2 regions of the Streptomyces lunaelactis genome follow, and region 2 is predicted to be linked to the other one. Evidence: riboswitches for the same ligand, from Rfam matches in the RefSeq annotation. Region 2 holds a riboswitch; the other holds the start of a gene.
The links. A riboswitch is a leader RNA that binds a small molecule or an ion and turns the genes downstream of it on or off. The one in region 2 is predicted to bind cobalamin.
Positions count from the first base shown of each region.

Region 1 (4,506 bases), on a different replicon from region 2:
TCCCTTGCGCAGCAGGGTCGCTGCCTCGTCGGCGCTCGGGACACGCGGTGAGTGGATGTCGTAGACGCCCGGTCCGACCTCGCGCGGGTATCCCGCGGTGGCGAGCTCGTCGGCAACCTGCATATGGGAGCGGGCGGCCTCCAGGCTGATGACATCGGCGTCGAGGTCGTCGATGGCCTGCAGGATGTCACCGAACTCGGCGTAGCACATGTGCGTGTGGATCTGGGTGTCCGGACGCACTCCGCCGGTGGTGAGCCGGAACGCCTCCGTCGCCCAGTACAGGTAGGCCTCGTGGTCGGCGCTGCGCAGCGGCAGCGTCTCGCGCAGGGCGGGCTCGTCCACCTGGATCACCGAACCGCCTGCCGCTTCAAGGTCGTTGACCTCCTCGCGCAGGGCGAGCGCGACCTGGCGGGCGGTCTCGGCGAGCGGCTGGTCGTCGCGGACGAAGGACCAGGCGAGCATGGTGACCGGGCCGGTGAGCATTCCCTTGACGGGCCGGTCGGTCAGCGACTGGGCGTACGAGGTCCAGCGCACCGTCATCGGCTCGGGCCGGGAGATGTCGCCGGCCAGGATCGGCGGCCGGACATAGCGGGTGCCGTACGACTGGACCCAGCCGTGCTGCGTGGCGAGGTAGCCGGTGAGCTGCTCGGCGAAGTACTGCACCATGTCATTGCGTTCGGGCTCGCCGTGTACGAGCACATCGATGCCCGCCTTCTCCTGGAAGGAGATGACCTCGCGGATCTCGGCCTCGATCCGCTCGTCGTAACCTTCGGCGCCGATGCGCCCGGCCCGCAGATCCGCCCGCGCGGTGCGCAGTTCGGCGGTCTGCGGGAACGAGCCGATGGTGGTCGTGGGCAGCAGTGGCAGTCCGAGGCGGGCGCGCTGAGCGGTGGCGCGCTCGGCGTACGGCAGGCTCCGGCGGGCGTCCGCCTGGGTGACGGCGGCGCTGCGGGCACGCACGGCCGGGTCGTGGGTGAGCGCGGAGCCGACGCGGGAGAGCAGGTCGGCCCGGTTGGCGGCGAGTTGGGCCGCGATGCTCTCGGCGCCCTCGGTCAGCCCGCGGGCCAGGGTGACGACCTCGGACGTCTTCTGGCGGGCAAAGGCCAGCCAGCGGGCGACCTGGGTGTCCACATCGCGCTCTGTCGTGGCGTCGAGAGGCACATGCAGCAGCGAGCAGGACGGCGCCACATCGACCCGGTCCGCGAGGCCGAGCAGGGTGGCGAGTGTGGCCATCGACCTGCCCAGGTCGTTGATCCACACATTGCGGCCGTCGACCACTCCCGCGACGAGCCGCTTGCCGCGCAGCCCGCCGGCGGCGGCGAGGTCGTCGAGGTTGGCGGCGCCGGCGCCGGTGAAGTCGAGGGCAAGCCCCTCGACCGGTGCCTTGGCCAGTACGGGGAGTGCGTCGCCGAGCCTGCCGAAGTAGGACGCCACCAGGAGTTGGGGGCGGTCGGTGAGCGCGCCGAGGTCACGGTAGGCGCGGGCCGCGGCGTTCAGCTCGGCCGGCGACCGGTCCTGGACGAGGGCCGGTTCATCGAGCTGCACCCACTGTGCGCCCGCGGCTCGCAGGTCGGAGAGCACCTCGGCGTACACCGGCAGCAGCCGGTCCAGGAGGGTGAGCGGCTCGAAGCCGGCAGAGACGCCGGGTGCCGGCTTGGCGAGCAGCAGATAGGTGATCGGTCCGACGAGTACCGGGCGTCCGGTATGACCGAGCGCGAGGGCTTCCCCGAGCTCCGCGACCTGCTTGGCGGAGTCGGCAGTGAAGACGGTGTCGGGGCCGAGTTCGGGGACGAGGTAGTGGTAGTTGGTGTCGAACCACTTGGTCATCTCCAGCGGCGCGAGGTCCTGGGTGCCGCGGGCCATGGCAAAGTAACCGTCGAGGGCATCGGCCTCGACGTCCGCGCGGTGGCGGTCGGGGACGGCGCCGACCATGACGCTGGTGTCCAGCACATGGTCGTAGTACGAGAAGTCTCCGGTGGGCACTTCGTGGATTCCGGAGTCGGCGAGCTGCTGCCAGTTGGCCCGGCGCAGCCCGGCGGCGGTCTCCCGGAGGGCATCGGCGCCGACGCGGCCCTTCCAGTAGCCCTCGATGGCTTTCTTCAGTTCCCGGTTCGGACCCTGGCGCGGGTAGCCGTGGACAGTGGCCCGGGCTCCCGCGGCTGCGGATGTGGTCACGGAACTCTCCTTCGCGAGTACTCGTCGGGTGACCCCGGACTGGTCGTGAGACGCGAAGGAACGACAACCGGAGCAGACAGTCACGCACCGTGCGAGGTGCGCCTGTGCTTGCCCGTACCGCCGACCCGCCCACGAGGTCACCGAGATCTCCGCGCGCGTTCGCGCACGGGCAGTGGCAGGTCTTCGGACTCATGGGCTCGCCTTCGCTGTACGAAGGCACCTACTGGCCGTCGCTTCCCAGACCCGTTGCCGGGGCCAGTGCGTATGACGGCGGTCGTTCCCACTCACCGCTGCGGGGCAGTTCCGGATTCCCACCGGATTCCCTCTTGCGACGCCGCTGTCTGGCGGACAGGGCGAACCATCTGCGCGTTCAGCCTAGCCGCCGGCCGGCCCCTTCGCTTGACAGGTGACCAAATGGTCACCTATTTTTGTTGGTGTGGACGACGTGTTCAAGGCCCTGGCAGACCCGACGCGACGCAGCTTGCTGGACGAGCTCTTCCGCGAGGACGGGCAGACGCTCAGCGCACTCGAGGCGCGCTTCGAGATCACGCGCTTCGGTGTGATGAAGCACCTGAAGCAGCTCGAAGAGGCAGGCCTGATCGTGACCAGGCGCCAGGGCAGGGAGAAGCTCCACTTCCTGAACCCCGTCCCCATCCGCCTCGTCCACGACCGGTGGGTGAGCAAGTACGCGCAACCGTGGGCCGCTGCGCTCAGCGACCTCAAGAGCCGACTGGAGAGTCCCATGGAGAAGGTCTTCGAGATCTACATCCGCACGACCCCTGAGCGCCTCTGGCAGGCGATCACCGACCCCGACATCAGAAGCAAATACAACTTCGGTGCCCGGGTCACCTCCGACTGGACGCCCGGCTCGCGGTACGAAATGAGCTCCCCGCGTGCCGACGGGCTGCTCGGCGAGGGGGAGATTCTCGAGGTCGATCCACCGCGCCGGCTCGTGCAGAGCATGGTCGCGCTCTGGAGCGACGAGGTGAAGGCCGAGGGGACCTCGAGGGTCACCTGGGAGATCGAGCCCGTCGGCGACTCCTGCCGGCTGACGGTCACCCACGACCAGCTGCGCGAGGGCGCGAACGACGAGCTCTACGGCGGCTGGCCGATGATCCTCTCCGGCCTGAAGACCTGGCTCGAGACGGGCGAGCTGCTCACCACGCCGGGCTCGCTGATGTACACCTAGGCCGTGTCTGACAAACGAAAGACCCCAGGCCCGGCTCAGTGCGCGGAGAGAGAAGGCGCAACCGGCCTTTCCGGTACGGGTGTCCGGGGTCCGGACCCGTACCAGGCCGCCGTTCGAGGGTCGGCCGGGCGCCGGGTCAGGAACCGGCGGAGGCGGACTGGCCGACGCGCAGACCTGAGCCCACCACCCGGGCCCTGATGCCATCGCGCTCCACCGTGATGTGCTGCAGCCTCAACTCCTTGAGCGCGTCCGGCAGTTCGAACGAGAGCGACAGGCGCTCGGAGAGTTCCGGGGGCCTAAGGGCGAGCAGCGCTTCGACAAGGCGGGGGTCGATGCCGGCCTTCCGCAGCAGTTGCGGATGCTCGATGACCACATCGACGAGATTGACCGTCATCAGCCGCTCGATGAACTTCGGCGCGTTGGTGAGCCGGTGCAGCTCCTCCTCGCTCCGCAGCGCCCGGCGCACCTGCTCCTCGGGCACCCCGAGCCGGTCGATCACCGCGGGCACCGCCAGCAGCGCCTTCAGCCGCGCTCCTTCGCGGCTGATCCGCTCGGCCGCCTCGCGATGCAGCCGCAGGCCGGAGTGTTCCGGGTCCTTGCCCGGCCGGTAGGTGGCGACTTTGGGAATGTCGAGCCGCATACCGTCCAGGGTGGTGGTGAGGGCCCGCTCGTTGTCGCGCTGGATGTGCGCTTGTGCCCGTACGCGCAGATCCTGGCCGGCGACGACGAGTTCGCCGTTCACGCGCACCGCGTCGGCGCCGCTGCCGGTGAAGCGGAGCTGTGAGGCGCCCAGCTCACGGTTGAGGTCGTCGAAGGAGAGCAGCACCTCGCCGTCCAGCTTGCCGATGACGGCGCCCTTGATCGAGGTCGGGGCGTCCCCGACGATGCGTACGTCCTTGGCGGTGGCCCTCACCTCGGCCAGTGAGACGCGATCCGCGGAGACGTCGGGCACGGTGACATCGACCCGGTCGATGCGCTCGTCGAGCACCTGGGTGAGGAAGGGAAAGCCGTGGATGTCGACGTCCGGCCGGGTGGCGAGGCCGAGGGACTTCTGGAGCCCCGCCGCCGCCTTGGTCTGCGCGTAGAACTCCGCGAGGCGGTCGGCGATCAGCAGAGTGACGGTGCACATGACGACCGCGGCA
Region 1 covers NZ_CP026304.1:908,274-912,779, forward strand. The annotation lists gene metE (5-methyltetrahydropteroyltriglutamate--homocysteine S-methyltransferase) at 1-2,175, opposite strand, end outside; cobalamin riboswitch at 2,333-2,554, opposite strand; gene SLUN_RS03970 (ArsR/SmtB family transcription factor) at 2,612-3,364, shown strand; gene SLUN_RS03975 (LmeA family phospholipid-binding protein) at 3,501-4,506, opposite strand, start outside.
Region 1: another riboswitch for cobalamin. It lies ahead of metE (5-methyltetrahydropteroyltriglutamate--homocysteine S-methyltransferase); the one in region 2 lies ahead of SLUN_RS38785 (hypothetical protein).

Region 2 (4,506 bases):
CGCGTACATGGCCACCATGGAGCAGCTCGGCGTCGTCTCCGGCATGAGCGAGAGCGGCTTTCTGGCGGCCATGGGGGGGCACAAGCAGGCCGACGTCGGCCAGGCCGCGGTGCTCTCGGCGATCAAGGCGACGGTGAAGGGCGGCATCGGCAAGCTGCGCGAGCGTCCGCAGGGGGCCGGGTACCGGCCGGGGGAGCGGTGGCCGGCCCTGGAGCGTCCGACCTGGCGGCCCGACATCCGTGCCGCCGTGATCTCCGCCGCCCGTGTCAACATGCACCGCAAGATGCTCAAACTCGCCACCGCGGCGGACCTGTTCCCCATCGCGGTCCTCTCCGACTGCGCCGTCTACCTGTCGAAGGGCCCGGGCCCGCTGGACTTTCTGCCGCGTACGCCCGACGACAAGCCGCTTCCCGGCGGGTTCCGTCTCGGGGTCAGCCCCGGCATGGTCAAGCACGAGGGGACCCAGGAACTCATGTGGGCCGTGCGGATGCTGGACGAAGGCCACAACCCCGCCCGGCACATCAAGGGCACCGACGCCGCGATCGACGGAGAGTAGGGGAGCTCGGTGGGCATCCTCGAGGACAGCCTGGACAAGGCGGCGGCGGCGAACTTCACCCGCCCCATCCCGCAGTCCGCGCAGGCCCAGATGAAGTTCCTGGTGAAGCAGGAGAAGGGCTCCACGATGGCCGTGGCGCGGCTTCTGGGCGTCTCCCAGCGCACCGTGGAGCGCTACCTCAAAGGCCAGCTGAAACGGCCTCGCAGGGACCTCTCGGCCCGTCTGGTGGCGGAGGTGCGCAGGAGGTGGCAGCCCCGTGTACGGGAGCGGGCCAAGAAGCAGGCAGCCACCACTGGTGGCATCGTCATCGAGACCCGCGCCCGGTTCGGCTACACCGCCGCCCCCGGCACCACCGACGACGGCCGGCTGCGGCTCATCACCCAGGCCCTGCCACCGGTGTACGCGGCCCGGCTGTTCGACGCCCAGGCGGCCGGCGCCTCCGAGCAGCAGCTGCGGGACATCGCCGCCGAGGGCCTGCAGGAGATCTACTTCAAGGACCGCGGACGCCGCGCCCACGACCTACTGGTCGAGTTCACCGACATCGACTACATCGAGCTCGACTTCTAGACGCTTCAGCCAGCGACTGAACAGGCAGCGACCCAAAAATCTTGGGTCGCTGCCTGAGGTGTCGTCAGAAAGTCCAGGTCAGGGCGGGTTGAACCCTCAAACAGCGACTGAAGCGACTCAAGACACCTATCTATGACGCACACACGCACACGCGCGAATGTCCTCATAACATCCGAGCTTCGGTCGCTTCGGTCGCTGACTGGCTTTTTGCGCAGCCCTGACCTGGACTTTCTTTGTTTCCCTCGGGAAAGCGACTCAGTCGCCATCAGTCGCTGAGACGCTGTGCGCTTTCAGTCGCTGGTCCCGGCCCCGGCTTGCGATGGGCCCGGCGCTCAGTGGCGCCGAGCCCATCGAGGGTGGCGTCAGCGACTGTCTTGAGCCGGTCATGCAGCTGATCGCAGAACGTGGAAGCGTCGAAGGCCGGAGTCCACCGGCATGGACGCAGACGCTGGCATGGATGTGGAGCTCAAGAGCACCGACGGTGACCGAAGCGGACTCCAATCGTTGAACCGGACACAAGCGAAGTGCACACAGAAGCCCCGGGTCGTCTGGTCCCGGGGCTTCTAGCTGTCCGGCGTCACAGTTATGCCGACTACGGCGACGCGGATGGGCTGGCGCCCTGGTGAATGGAGATGGAAGCGGGGCCCGGCGAAGTCGAGGGGACTCCGCTCCGCCCCGGTTCGGGGACCTGAACTTGGGAGTGGTCGCCGCCGAGGATGAGCACCAGCGCCGCCAGTACCGAGGTGCCGCAGACGATGGCCCCGACAATGTCGCCCTTGCCGAGCGGCCCCTGGCGAGTGTGCTTGTAGACGAAGTACCCCACGACGCACGCCACCACCATGAGGGCGCCGCCGACGGGGTCGATGTGCACAGTCAAGGTCAGTCTCCCGCTCGCGGGCCGCGTGACGGCCCTGAATGTGGAGACCGCGGGCGCGGTCTCCACAACTTCGGCGGGGTGCGTGGGGTCTGACAGCAAGAATGCCCAACTCGATGAGTTGGGCATCGGTCCTACTGGAGGTGTCCCGGTGCCCTGCCGAAGGACCCGACGAGTCGCCGGGATCTTCGGGCAGGCAGGTCCTCGGACTCAGGTGGGGCGCGGGAGGCGCTTCACGTACACCGTTGCGGGACAGTTCCGGAATTGCACCGGATTCCCCTGCTGCTGCTTGGCACCGATTCTACTTGACGCGTCGCTCTGCCGACGGCAGTTGCCCGGGTCGAGCGTTCGGTACGAGCGAGTCCCGCCCTGCCGCCAGCTCCGGTACGTACTTGTAGAGCGTCGTACGGGACACGCCCAGCAGCTTGGCGATCGAGGTGATGGTGTTCTCCGGGTCCGTCAGCAGCCCGCGAGCGTGGCGGACCTGCTCCTCCGTCATGGCGGGCGGTCGACCAATCCGTTCGCCGCGTGCTCGCGCGGCCGCAAGGCCCTCGTGGGTGCCCTGCACGATCAGTTCTCGGATGAACTCCGCGAGCGCGGCGAACACGTGGAAGACCAGGCGCCCGCCGGGCGTGGTTGTGTCGAGGGACTCGTGCAGCGACTGGAAGCCGATCCCGCGCTTGCGGAGTCCGGCCACGATGGAGATCAGGTCTTGGATCGAGCGACCCAAGCGATCGAGCGAGGGCACCACGAGCGTGTCACCGGGCCGGAGGTAGTCGAGGCACTTCCACAGTTCCTCGCGCTCCGCGTTTGTCGAATTCCGAAGTCCTTTGCACGGATGTCCGAACTCCCGTGCCCGCTGGCCCTGATGACCTGTTCGGCGAGCCCGGCTGGTTCGTTTCCGTCAGGTCAGCATGTCTTGCGGTAGGGGATGTCGGGGATGTAGGTCTTCCACTCCTGTTCGGTGAGAGGGCCTGACTTGGCGCAGAGGTCTCGGATCAGCTGCGCAGGGGCGATGGTGTAGGTGAAGAATCTGCCGTACCTATCCATGCTGGTCAGCGCTGAGCCGTCGGGGGCGAACGCGAGCGCGACGATCTCGTCGATGTACCCCGTGAGCGGGGCGCCGAGCTGGGTCCGGGTGCGACTGTCCCATACCTTGATCTGGTAGGTGGGTCCGGACTGGTGGACCGTGGCGAACAGTCGGCCGTCGGATGAGGCGGCGCTGGCCCTTTCCGGCGTGAGCAGGGGAGGGGTTACGGCGCCAGTGCGCAGGTCGTTTCCTTCGGGCAGGAGCGTCTGAGCGTCCCAGAGCCGGATGTAGGGCCGGAATTTGCGAGGGTAGGTGTAGATCGTCGCGCCATCGTCGCTGGTGGAGTCCACCTCCAGGCTCGGGGCGCCCTTGGTGATGACCCGGCCGGAGGGGAACGCGACTCTGCCGAGGTTCGGGGCGGCGATCACGGATTTGCCGTCGGGCTGGAAGAAGACGGCCCCTCCGTTGCTGGGGTAGCCGAGGTCGGCGTGCACCTCGCGGATCCGGCGCATGGTGGTCAGGTCCCAGAACGTGAGCGTGTTGGTCTGGGCTTTCACGACCTGGACGGCGAGTGACTTGCTGTCCGGCGAGAACGCGACCGCCTTGTCCGGTGCGAATGGGTACGGCTGCGTCGCTCCGCCGGACTGGTCCTTTTCGAGGATGGACAGGCTGCCTAGCAGTGATGGTTTCTTCTTGGCCGTATCCCAGATCTCGATCTGGGTATCGGCGACGACGGCAAGCAGCCGGCCATCGCGGCTTGGCTGCATCTTGTCCACGAGCTGACCCGTGCTGCCCACGACTGACGTCATGGTGGAACGCTTGGTCCGCGAGAGCGGTGACCAGATTTCGATGTCGTTGCGAGTACGGAGCGCAAAGGTGGACCGGTCGAGGCTCACCGCGCCCTCGTCGTAGTACCCACCGGTCGACTCGGGGGTTTTGGTGAAGGCACGGACGTCGAGCGACCGGACGACGCCGTCGGTTCCGGCGCACCGGAGCTTCGAGTCGTCGGCCGTGAAACGCAGGGGCGTCAGGGGGTGACACTCGCTCTGGGTGGTCGCGTAGCGCATGACAGGCTCGGAGGCCCGCAACGCTTCTGTGTCCCAGACGATGGCGTTCCGCACGAGAAACCGGCCGTCGTGACTGAAGTAGAGGGGATAGTCAGGGTCCTCGGCGCCCTTGAGTTCGGTGCCGAGATGCCCTCCGCCGCGTCGGTCGAACACGTTGATCTTGCCGCCCTTGAGCGTCAGAGCCACGGACTTCCCGTCCGGGCTGAACACCACGGGCCCCTGGATGTCGGTGGCCTTGACCCCGTAGGGGAGGGGGACGGGCAGCTTCTTCTTGGTGTGTGTGTCGAACCAGGTGAACGGCTTTCCCTGGCCGCCGCTGGGCAGGGAAAGTACGCGTTCGTCCGGAGAGAACGAGGAGTCCGCCAAGAAGGAGACAGGTCCGCGGGAACTCATGGTGATGATCTTGCGGACG
Region 2 covers NZ_CP026305.1:112,300-116,805, reverse strand. The annotation lists gene tap (telomere-associated protein Tap) at 1-556, shown strand, start outside; gene tpg (telomere-protecting terminal protein Tpg) at 566-1,123, shown strand; gene SLUN_RS38785 (hypothetical protein) at 1,716-2,000, opposite strand; cobalamin riboswitch at 2,176-2,312, opposite strand; partial or broken gene SLUN_RS38780 (recombinase family protein) at 2,299-2,820, opposite strand; gene SLUN_RS38775 (nSTAND1 domain-containing NTPase) at 2,907-4,506, opposite strand, start outside.